2 regions of the Priestia sp. 3CA3 genome follow, and region 2 is predicted to be linked to the other one. Evidence: predicted binding sites of a transcription regulator. Region 2 holds the regulator's gene; the other holds the start of a gene.
The links. Region 2 encodes Rex, which represses fermentation and respiration genes when NADH is low (regulators of the CRP and FNR family bind a similar motif). Its sites were predicted from a motif close to TTGTGAAATATTTCACAA; they were not measured.
Positions count from the first base shown of each region.

Region 1: AC1VNJ_RS18200 (cytochrome c oxidase subunit II) is a predicted target of Rex. The motif match lies at 4,035-4,052, and genes of this name have one in related genera.

Region 1 is NZ_JBXENJ010000006.1:352,093-357,796, reverse strand. It holds gene AC1VNJ_RS18225 (NAD(P)H-dependent flavin oxidoreductase) at 1-671, shown strand, start outside; gene AC1VNJ_RS18220 (long-chain-fatty-acid--CoA ligase) at 688-2,298, shown strand; gene AC1VNJ_RS18215 (hypothetical protein) at 2,358-2,483, opposite strand; gene AC1VNJ_RS18210 (CBS domain-containing protein) at 2,549-2,971, opposite strand; gene AC1VNJ_RS18205 (hypothetical protein) at 3,192-3,656, shown strand; gene AC1VNJ_RS18200 (cytochrome c oxidase subunit II) at 4,241-5,179, shown strand; gene AC1VNJ_RS18195 (cbb3-type cytochrome c oxidase subunit I) at 5,181-5,704, shown strand, end outside.
Region 2 is NZ_JBXENJ010000025.1:3,309-9,012, forward strand. It holds gene AC1VNJ_RS26275 (ABC-F family ATP-binding cassette domain-containing protein) at 168-2,102, opposite strand; gene AC1VNJ_RS26280 (redox-sensing transcriptional repressor Rex) at 2,562-3,200, shown strand; gene tatA (twin-arginine translocase TatA/TatE family subunit) at 3,254-3,439, shown strand; gene tatC (twin-arginine translocase subunit TatC) at 3,455-4,210, shown strand; gene AC1VNJ_RS26295 (YdiK family protein) at 4,237-4,464, opposite strand; gene AC1VNJ_RS26300 (CPBP family intramembrane glutamic endopeptidase) at 4,461-5,189, opposite strand; gene groES (co-chaperone GroES) at 5,489-5,704, shown strand, end outside.

The DNA.
Region 1 (5,704 bases), on a different contig from region 2:
AGCCATATATGAAAGTATTAAAAGACAATAACGTAGTCGTTATTCATAAAGTTGCCGGAGTGAAATATGCAAAAACGGCTGAACGAGTAGGATGTGACGCTGTAACTGTAGTGGGATTTGAAGCGGGAGGTCACCCTGGAATGGAAGATGTGGGAAATATAGTTTTAGTCCCTCAAACAGTTGATGCACTAACTATCCCCGTTCTTGCCGGTGGTGGAATTGCGGATGGACGGGGATTGGCTGCCATGCTAGCTCTCGGAGCAGAAGGTATTGTTATGGGCACACGATTCCTAGCTTCTCAAGAGGCACTAGTCCACGACAACGTGAAAAAGTGGATGGTACAAGCTTCAGAAGGAGATACGGCATTAATTCAAAAAACAATTGGTTCAACTTCAAGAGTCGCTCGAAATGCGATGGCTTTACAAGTGATGGATGCTGAAAGTAGAGGGGCTTCACTAGAAGAACTGTTGCCACTAATTTCAGGGAAAAAGGCTGTGCGGGTATATAACGAAGGAGATATCGATGCAGGAATCTTTTCATGCGGTCAATCTGTGGCCAGAATTCAAGAGATAAAAACGGTACAAGAAATCATTTTAGGAGTAGTAAATGAGGCAAAAGCCACTGTGGAAAGAATGGGAAACAGGTGGAGCAAAGTTAATGAATTAAAATAGTTAAGGGGTGAGAATAGTGAACTGGATTGGGAATAGGAAGTACCCTGAATCTCTGCCTCAGGAAATTGAAATTCCTTCATTAACGCTATATGACTTGTTGGAGCATTCAGCTCATCGTTACCCGTTACGAGTAGCGGTGATAGAAAGAGAAAAGGAGCTAACTTATGTTGAATTAAAGACAGCCTGTGAGCGTCTTGCATCAGCTTTACATCAAAAAGGATTTTGTAAAGGAGATCGAGTCGCTGTAATGTTACCAAATTGTACGGAATATATTATCTCCTACTATGCAGTTCAACGCTTAGGAGGAATTATTGTACAGGTAAACCCCATGTATCAAACGGCTGAACTAGATTATATTTTACAGGATTCTGAAGCCGTATGGTTTATTAGTCGTGAAGACCAAAGGACAAAAATAGATCAAATAAACTTGAAGACTCCACTCAATTTTATTTCAACTAACAACAAGCAAAATGAAGAAGATAACCTTTATTTTTTGATTAAAAAAGGAGAGAAAGAACTTCCAAAGCTTAAAATTGAACCCAAGGAAGACTTAGCGGTTTTGCAATATACAGGAGGAACAACAGGTAAGTCTAAAGGAGTCATGCTGACTCATTCTAACTTGTTCTCCAATGTCTATCAAGATCTTTCCTGTACATTAAACGTTCTTCCACATCAAGAATCACCTGAACGAATGCTAGGTTTAGCGCCGTTATTTCATGTATATGGCATGGCTCGTATGAATTGTTCTATCTTTTCTGCTTCAACGTACATTGCTGTAGAAAGGTTTGAGATAAATGAAGTCATAAATTTAATTCGAAAGCACCGACCAACCATTTTTCCAGGTGTACCAACTATGTATGTAGCGCTACTTAACCATCCAGATTTAACAGCTGAGGATTTATCATGCTTTAAATATTGCAGTAGTGGTTCAGCGTCTCTCCCTATAGAGATCCTTCAAAGATTTGACCAAAAGTTTAATCTACCCATTTTCGAAGGGTATGGTATGACGGAAACGTCACCGACCACTCATAGAAATCCAGTTGTAGGAAAAAGAAAACAAGGAAGTATTGGTCTTCCCTACCCAAATACAGATGCTAAAATTGTAGATATTGAAAAAGGCATTACAGAATTGATGCCTGGTGAAGCGGGAGAGTTAATTATTAAAGGCCCCCAAGTAATGAAAGGTTACTGGAGGAAAGAGAATGAAACAGAAGCGGTAATACGACATGACTGGCTATATACAGGAGATATTGCTACTATGGATGAAGACGGTTATTTCTATATTGTAGGAAGAAAAAAAGATATGATTATTGCTAGTGGATATAACGTTTATCCAGTGGAGATAGAAGATATTATTTATCAGCATCCAGCTGTAAAAGAAGTATGTGTGTTTGGAGTACCAGATTTTTATCGAGGGGAAACCGTTAAAGCTGCGATTGTTTTAAAAACTGATGCATCTGCTACAGAACAGGAATTAGAAGAATGGTGCAATTTAAGGTTAGCTAAGTACAAGGTCCCTCGCTTGATTGAGTTTAGAAATAAGCTGCCTAAGTCCACGGTAGGAAAAATTTTGCGCCGCACATTAGTGGAAGAGGAAGAAGAGAAAAGAAAGAAAGAAACAGATTAGGATTTCACTAAAAAAAGGATTGCAAACGAGCCTCTGCCGATTGTAATCCTTTTTTATTCTTATTTTTTCTTTTGGCTTTTTGCACGATTAGCGTCAAGCTCAGCCGCATATTCTTCTTGAGACTTTCCTTGCTTTTGACTCTCAGACTGAATCTTTTTAAATTTGTTATCGTTTAAATTTGGCATATTAGCACCTCCTTGCAGACAGGGTTATTTTGTACAAACATTAAGGATTTATATGCTAAAAAGTTTTAATGAACTTGATTAGAAATTTCGCTTAATGCTGCACCAGCTTCATCAACATATACGTTCACTGTCGCAAGGTCGCCGATTGCACAGATTCCAACCATATTATTATTCTCCACTACAATAATGCGGCGAATTTGATGATCGGCCATCATACGTGCACATTCATGAATATCCGTATCTGGAGAACAAGTAATCACATCTTTAGTCATACAATCATGGCAATGCACAGTGTTGCAATCTTTTCCATCCGCCACGCAGTTTAACACGATATCACGGTCTGTGATCATTCCCATTACTCGATTTTCTTGACACACTGGCACAGAGCCACAATTAATATCACGCATTAATTTTGCTGCAGCTGTTACTGGGTCGTGCGGTGCACAAGCTTTCACATCTTTAGTCATAACTTCACGTACTGTAGTCATTTTTAATTCCTCCTTTTAATTAAACATTCACCTCCGTATATTCTCCATGCACATGCAGAATATGAGAATCAATAATTTCCTGAAAGCAAAAAATCTTGTAATAAAAGACGAATAAAAGAACGAACGCAGTGTAATAAACACATAAAAAAGAGCCTATTACACAAACTAAAGAGAATATGGTTTAGCTTACATTTTCGTAACGGCAGGAGTTGGGTACATAATGAAAGGAAAGTTAACGCTTTTGGCAGTACTTTTATTGCCTTGGCTGTCTATAATAAAAGTTGATAAATTTGTCTTTAAAAGATACCTACCTGTTTTGACATTTAGTTCATTAGTTATTGCTTTTATCAGTGAGTTATCTAAAAGCTTTACATGGTGGAAAGTGAGGAAACCTCTTTTCCCTAAACTTTCAAGCGACGTTTCTTTTATATTTGGACCGTTTTTTATAGCTAATTTTTGGGTATTCAAGCTGACCTATGGGAATTTCAAAAAATATTTGTTAATTAACATCCTATTTGACTATCTATTTGCTTATCCCTTGACCAGTTTGGCAGAAAAATTAAAGGTATACAAAATGGTCAACATGACGCGTTTTCAACTTTTTGTGATCTCGATTGCCACTGCTCTTATTAATTATTTCTATCATTATTTTATAGAAGATGTATTAAGGAAGAGAAGGCAATAGCTGATAGTTCGTTAACGTGAATTACTGCAAAATGATAATGAGCCTCGCACGTTTATCATTCAGAGCTCTCTTTTATCGCTAGAGAAAATCAATACTCTCGCACAGACCAAAGAGCTAGAGGAATATAAGGAAGTCGTGACTCTCTTAACAAAAAATGATTGATTGGATGTTTCAGCAAGTAAAGCAAACAAACTAGTAAGAAATAAAGCTCCATACTTCATTACTCCCAAAAAGCTCTTCCAGTTAATAAGAACTGGAAGAGCTTTTTTACTTTTATCAGAATCTACGCGCTAGGAGAAAGATATTTCACACCACATTTAACCAAATATGTGACGAAATTATGGTAAAGCCATTTAAACTAAATAAAAATTGCTTCAAGTGTGAGAAATATCACACCTTTTAAACATACAACATGATAATTTTTTAGGAGTAAGCAATATGTCATGACAAACTTCAATATGTTAGGAGGTTTTTAGCCTTTTGATCTGTTGAGATGCATCTCTAATATGAACGTTTATATACCATTATTATGTACAGAGATTTAAAGGAAGGGAGCCTGAGCTGAGGTGAGAAAGCAAAAATCAATGCATATTGTCAAGTTAATCATTCTCTCCGTATTCATCACAATTTTTTTAGCAGGCTGTGATAGTCGTTATTTGATTTTAAATCCACAGGGGGCGGTAGCTCAAAAAGAATACCAGTTAATTATTTTTTCCATAATTTTATGCGCAATTGTCGTTATTCCTGTTTTAGGTCTGCTTGTGTATATCGTTTTACGCTACCGTGATAAGCCTGGAAACAAGGCTCCGTATCGACCAGATTGGGACGATAGCAAGCGTCTTGAATTTATTTGGTGGGGCATCCCCATTATTATTATTGGCATTTTAGGTTTCGCTACGGCCAAGACGACTTATGAATTAGTAGATCCGCCGAAAAAAGATGTAAAGCCGCTAACGATTGAAGTAACGTCTCTTGATTGGAAATGGTTATTCCAATATCCGGATCAAGATATTGCGACAGTCAACTATGTCGAAATTCCAAAGAATGTGCCCGTTCAATTCGTGCTAACGTCAGATGCACCTATGAATTCCTTTTGGGTACCCCAGCTAGGAGGACAATTATATACAATGCCGGGAATGGCCATGGGGCTTTGGCTACAAGCTAATCACAAGGGAGAATATTTTGGTTCAGGTGCTAATTTTACGGGTGAAGGGTTCGCTCATATGAACTTTAAAGTTAAATCTACATCGACAAAAGAATTTAATCAGTGGGTAAGGCAAGTAAAAGAAACAGCACCAGCTTTAACAAAAGCTGATTATAACAGTCTTGCAAAACAAGGTCTTTCTTTAGAGAAATCGTATTCTACCATTCCTAAAGGTTTATTCCAAGAAACTGTCATTAAAAACGGTGGTCAATATTATAGTCAGCATCACCATATGAAAAATGAAGACATGAAGACAATGAATGTGGCTTCTGATGAACAAGCACATACACAGCACGAGCACCAGGAAGGAGGAAACTAAGTTGTTAGACAAATTAAAAGATTTTTCATCTCATTTTTTTGTGACAGGGGAGCCAATGATTTACGGAGCCGATGTCGCCGTATTGTTAACACTAGCCGGTATTATTTTTGTTCTTACGTATCTTAAAAAGTGGAAGTGGCTATGGCGTGAGTGGCTCACAACGGTGGATCATAAAAAAATTGGAATCATGTATATGCTTTCTTCATTGTTAATGCTGTTTCGAGGCGGAGTAGATGCATTATTGATGCGTATGCAGCTAGCATTTCCTCAGTGGCATTTTCTAGATTCTAATCATTACAACGAAATTTTTACTACGCACGGAACCATTATGATTCTATTTATGGCAATGCCGCTTATGTTTGCTTTCTTTAATATTGTTGTACCTCTTCAAATTGGAGCAAGAGATGTCGCCTATCCTTTTTTAAACGCGGTAAGCTTTTGGCTATTTTTCTTTGGCGCCATGCTTTTCAATTTGTCGTTTGTAATCGGAGGATCGCCAGATGCAGGGTGGTTGAGTTATCCGCC
Region 2 (5,704 bases):
GGATAATTATGTGGAAAAGTCCGTGCACTCAGTACACGGACCTGTTATCAACAAGTTTTAATTATGAAAATCAGACAGATATCCACTATTTATTCACAGAGTGGATAAAGCTTGCTCTTAAGCGCATGAACAAGTAAATAGGATGAATAGATACGCAAAAATATAGGCTACTCTTCTAGAAGCAGCTGTAATTCTTCCCACTCTTCCATTAATGTGGATAACTGTGAAGAAATTTTTTCATTTTCACCGTTTAATCTTGATACTTCTTCGTGATTTTGATAAATTTCAGGGTCACAAAGAAGTTCTTCATTCGCTGCTTGGGCGGCTTCTAATTTGTTTACTTCAGTTTCAATTTCTTCAATGCGGCGCGTTCGCTGTCTCATCAATTTCTTTTGTTCTTTATCTTGTTTATAGGACTGTTTATCTACTTTTACCGTACGTTCTTCGTTTGCTTTTATATTTTCTAATTCTTTGATTTCCTCTATTTCTGCTTTCTTTTCTACATAATAGTCATAATCTCCAAGAAATTCTTCTACTCCTTCAGGAGATAGCTCTGCTATTTTATTGGCAATACGATTAATAAAATAACGGTCATGTGAAACAAATAATAGAGTCCCTGGGTAATCAATTAACGCATTCTCGAGTACTTGTTTGCTATCTAAATCAAGATGGTTAGTAGGTTCATCCAAAATTAAGAAGTTAGCTTTTTGAAGCATAAGCTTCGCAAGAGCCAAACGTGCTTTTTCACCACCGCTGAGCGTGGAAACGATTTTCAGTACATCATCACCTGAAAACAGAAAATTTCCAAGCGCTGTACGGATTTCTTTTTCAGGTTTGGCTGGGTAGTCATCCCAAAGTTCATTTAAAACGGTTTTATTAGACGTTAAATTGGCTTGCTCTTGGTCGTAATAACCAACCATTACATTTGAGCCAAAGGAAATGGTTCCAGTCTTGCAGCTGAGTTTATCCACAATGCCTTTTAATAAAGTTGATTTCCCCACGCCATTAGGACCAACCAACGCAAGGCTTTCCCCTTTTTTAATGCGAAGGTTTGCCTCTTGGACGACATAGTTGTGTTCATCATATCCGATAGACACATCTTCCAGATTTAAGACTTCATTTCCGCTTTGACGTTCAATTTCAAACGAAAAACTAGCTGATTTTTCGCCTTCGTTAGGTCGATTTATTAACTCCATTCGATCGAGCTGTTTACGTCTGCTTTGCGCACGTTTTGTAGTCGATGCGCGGGCGATGTTTCGCTGAATAAAATCATTCAGCTTTGCGACTTCATCTTGCTGCTTTTCGTACTGACGCAACTCTTTTTCATATCGCTCTGCTTTTTGTACAAGGTATTTAGAGTAGTTGCCCGTGTACTTCACCGTTGTTTTTTGTACGACTTCATACACTTGATTTACGACTTTATCAAGGAAGTAACGATCATGTGAAACGATTAAAATAGCTCCTTCATACCCTTGCAGAAACTGTTCCAGCCATGCTAAAGTTTCAATATCTAAGTGGTTGGTAGGCTCATCCAGAATAAGCAAATCAGGCTTTGTTAAAAGCAGTTTTGCAAGAGCCAGGCGCGTTTTTTGTCCACCGCTTAAGGAGGAAATAGGGGTGCTGTAGTCAAAGTTTGAAAAACGGAAACCGTGAAGAATAGATCGTGTATCCGCTTCATATTGATAGCCGCCTAAATCTTTAAACGTTACTTGAAGCTGATCATACTCTTTGGTTAATTTTTCGTATTGAACTGAATCATTAAAAATGTCTGGATCACCCATCTTCGTTTCAAGCGTACGTAATTCTTTTTCCATCTTCTTTAATGGAGCAAAGACAGTCATCATTTCTTCCCATATGGAGAGTGTTGACTCAAGAACTGTATCTTGTCCCATATAATCAATGGAAACACCCTTAGGTTTAATAATTTCTCCGCTGTCATAGGAAAGCTGCTCAGCAATAATTTTTAATAAAGTTGATTTACCAGCACCGTTTCGTCCCACTAGGGCAATGCGGTCTTTTGATTGTACTTCTAACTTTATATTCGATAAAATGGGTTCTGCCCCATAGTATTTTGTAATACCGTTCAATTGTAGAATAATCATTTTTTCACCTCTAGTAGTATATCCATAGTGTATTTTAACATATTTTTAACTACAAGTTCTTCCTACAAGCGTTTGTAATTTGTAGAGGGACAAGGACAAATGATGAAGCGAATGTTTTGATTCATGAAATAAAATGATTTTACCTGCACATTTTATACAGGATACTATGTTAAAATAAGAGATAAGTGCATCTCTGAACTTATCTATGATGGATGTAAAAAAATCCGTCATGACTAACAAACCGATCCTTTGAAGGGCTAATTGCTTCGTTCTACATACCGACTTTAAGGAGTGCTGAATAGACAAAAGCCGTCGAGGTGTGAAGCGGAGTATATATAAAACAAGAGAAAAGAGAGAGAATTGGAAGCGCTACCTCAAAGCGGTTGATGCTTTGTGAAAGGTAATGCAATATGACTTGAAAATGTTAGTAATGACATACATGAACTGAGGGGGTACAACGTGAACACTGAACAATTAAAAATACCACAAGCAACGGCTAAACGATTGCCGCTTTATTATCGTTTTTTGAAAAATTTGCATGCTTCTGGTAAACAGCGTGTGTCGTCAGCGGAGTTAAGTGAGGCAGTGAAAGTGGATTCTGCTACTATTCGTCGGGACTTTTCTTACTTTGGTGCATTAGGAAAAAAGGGATACGGCTACAATGTGAATTATTTACTTACATTTTTCCGTAAAACGTTAGACCAAGATGAAGTAACGAAAGTAGCACTGATTGGCGTAGGGAATCTAGGAACGGCCTTTTTAAATTATAATTTTATTAAAAATAATAACACCAAAATTGAGTGCGCTTTTGATGTGATAGAAGATAAAGTAGGTACGAAAGTAGGCGACGTGCCGGTCTATCATCTTGACCAATTGGAAGATTATATGAGTGATGACATCTCAGTAGCGATTTTAACCGTTCCTGCCACTGTTGCTCAGCAAATTACTGATCGTTTAGTGAGTTGCGGAATTAAAGGAATTTTAAACTTTACTCCTGCACGCTTAAACGTACCGGATGAGATTCGACTCCATCATATTGATCTTGCTGTAGAATTACAGTCGCTCGTCTACTTTTTGAAAAATTATCCTGTTGAATAAGGCGGACTGTGTTACGATTTCCTTAAGTCTAAATTAATAAGGAGAGTGGGAATATGGGGATTGGAGCAGGCAGTTGGATTATTATTGCGATTGTAGCACTGCTTATTTTTGGACCGAAACGGTTACCGGAGCTAGGAAGATCAGTGGGCCAAACGCTTAGAGAGTTTAAGCATGCCGCTAGTGGTGCATCAGAAGATCGTGAAAAAGATAAACAGCGTCAAGTAGATGACAAAGAGTAAAAGGGTGATCATAGTATGACCGAACAAGAAATGTCAATATATGATCATATAGGAGAGCTGCGAAAACGCATTTTAATTGTTTTATTTTTCTTTGTGATTGCCACAATTGGCGGCTTTTTTATAGCGGATAAGGTTATTGTCTATTTACAGCATGCTGATGAGGCAAAGAATTTAACGATGAATGCATTTCGGTTAACAGATCCAGTTAAGATTTATATGCAATTTGCTGTTATTATCGGCTGTGTACTTGCAGCTCCTGTTGCACTGTATCAACTTTGGGCATTTATTAGTCCTGGTTTATATGAAAAAGAGCGTAAGGTAACGCTTGGATATATTCCTGTTTCCATTTTTCTCTTTATCGGCGGTGTCTCTTTTTCTTATTTTGTGTTGTTTCCATTTGTCGTTGATTTTATGACGCGCGTTTCTGATGAGCTGAATGTAAACCAAGTGATTGGCATTAATGAATACTTTTCTTTTTTAATGCAGCTCACACTGCCTTTTGGCTTGTTGTTTCAGCTTCCTGTCGTCGTTATGTTTTTGACGCGTTTAGGAATTATAACGCCTATGTTTTTATCTCAAATTCGAAAATATGCCTATTTCGTACTGCTAGTTATTGCCGCACTTATTACACCACCGGAATTGCTCTCGCACATGATGGTGACAGTGCCGCTCTTAATTTTGTATGAAATCAGCATCATTATTTCCCGCATTTCGTATCGCAAAGTGTTAAAGGCAAGGGCAGAGCAAGAAAGAGAAGATGTTAGTATGTAAAAAAAACCACTGAAACAGTGGTTTTTTTATTTGGATGAATCATCTTGATTTTTATATTGCTGCTGCAATTTTTTAATTTTGTAGTGCAAGATAAAGATGCGAACCGCAAACCTGAAATCGAATGCGGCTACGAGTGCAAATAAGATTGTGGGGAAATTCCAGACGGTTTCCTGGGCATTTTGAATTGCCAAGTAGGTGAATAAAATCCCCATAATAATATAAATAAACCCTCGTGTTAAAGGGATATTCTTCATAAAAACATGCCTCCAAAAATGAACTGCATTTGTTCTGCTTGTTTTTGCATTTCTATAATTTTATCTGCAAAAATAGTTTGAGATAAAATAACGATTGTATTCATCAAAACATGAGCAATAATAGGTACAACAATTAGTCTCGTCCTTGCATAAAGGAATGCAAATACAAATCCCATAGCTGTATACACAAGTAAATGTTTAAAATCCCAGTGTACCGCAGCGAAAATAAGGGAACTAATAAATGCAGAGATAAAGAAATTGTATCGTTTGTGAAGAGAACCAAAAATAATCTTTCGGAAAATAATCTCTTCTAGTATTGGTCCAATAACAGACGTAACGACAATAAGGAACGGCGTTGCTTTAACAAGATTAACAATATTTTGTGTGTTTTCAGATACTTGGGTAATGCCAAGAGCGTGCTCAATCATACCTGCTACAGCTTGACCAGCCATAGCGAGAAACACCCCAAGGACTGACCAGACAACAGCAATCGTTTTTCCAGCATGTTCTATACGCATGGACATGTCACGGCGCAGCAGCAGTAAGACAATAAGTAAACCAAGGATAAAGCTAATGATAGTCCAATAAGTCAAAAGCATGACATTCGCTGTTCGAACTGGATAGTCATCAAACATTCCTGTTAATTTTAACAGCGGTATACCAACAACTCCTGAAAACTGCATAAGGATGTAGGTGAGGATAACATACCAATAACGTTTTTCCAATCTTCTATACTCCTTTAAAAGGTTTTTATGTATATATGTCGAAGAAGTACTGTAAAGTTAGTAATTTCTTCTTGCTCGTATTGTAACATACATATTATTGAACAGAGAAAAGAATGCTTTATTTCTCAAAATCGTCGAAATCTAAGACTATTATATGTAGTTGTCGTAAATTTTAAATTTTTTTTGTTTAATACTTGCAAAAAAAACCCACTTTGTTTTAATATAATAATTGTGTTAGCACTCGTTGAGGTTGAGTGCTAATAAAAATGCAAACATATTATTTGAGGAGGTTGTTTCACTTGTTAAAGCCATTAGGTGATCGCGTAGTGATTGAACTTGTAAAATCTGAGGAAAAAACAGCAAGCGGTATCGTGTTACCGGACAGTGCAAAAGAAAAGCCACAAGAGGGTAAAATTGTTGCTGTAGGTACAGGCCGAGTATTAGAAAGCGGTGAGCGTGTAGCTTTAGAAGTAGCTGCGGGCGATCGTATCATCTTCTCAAAATATGCGGGTACT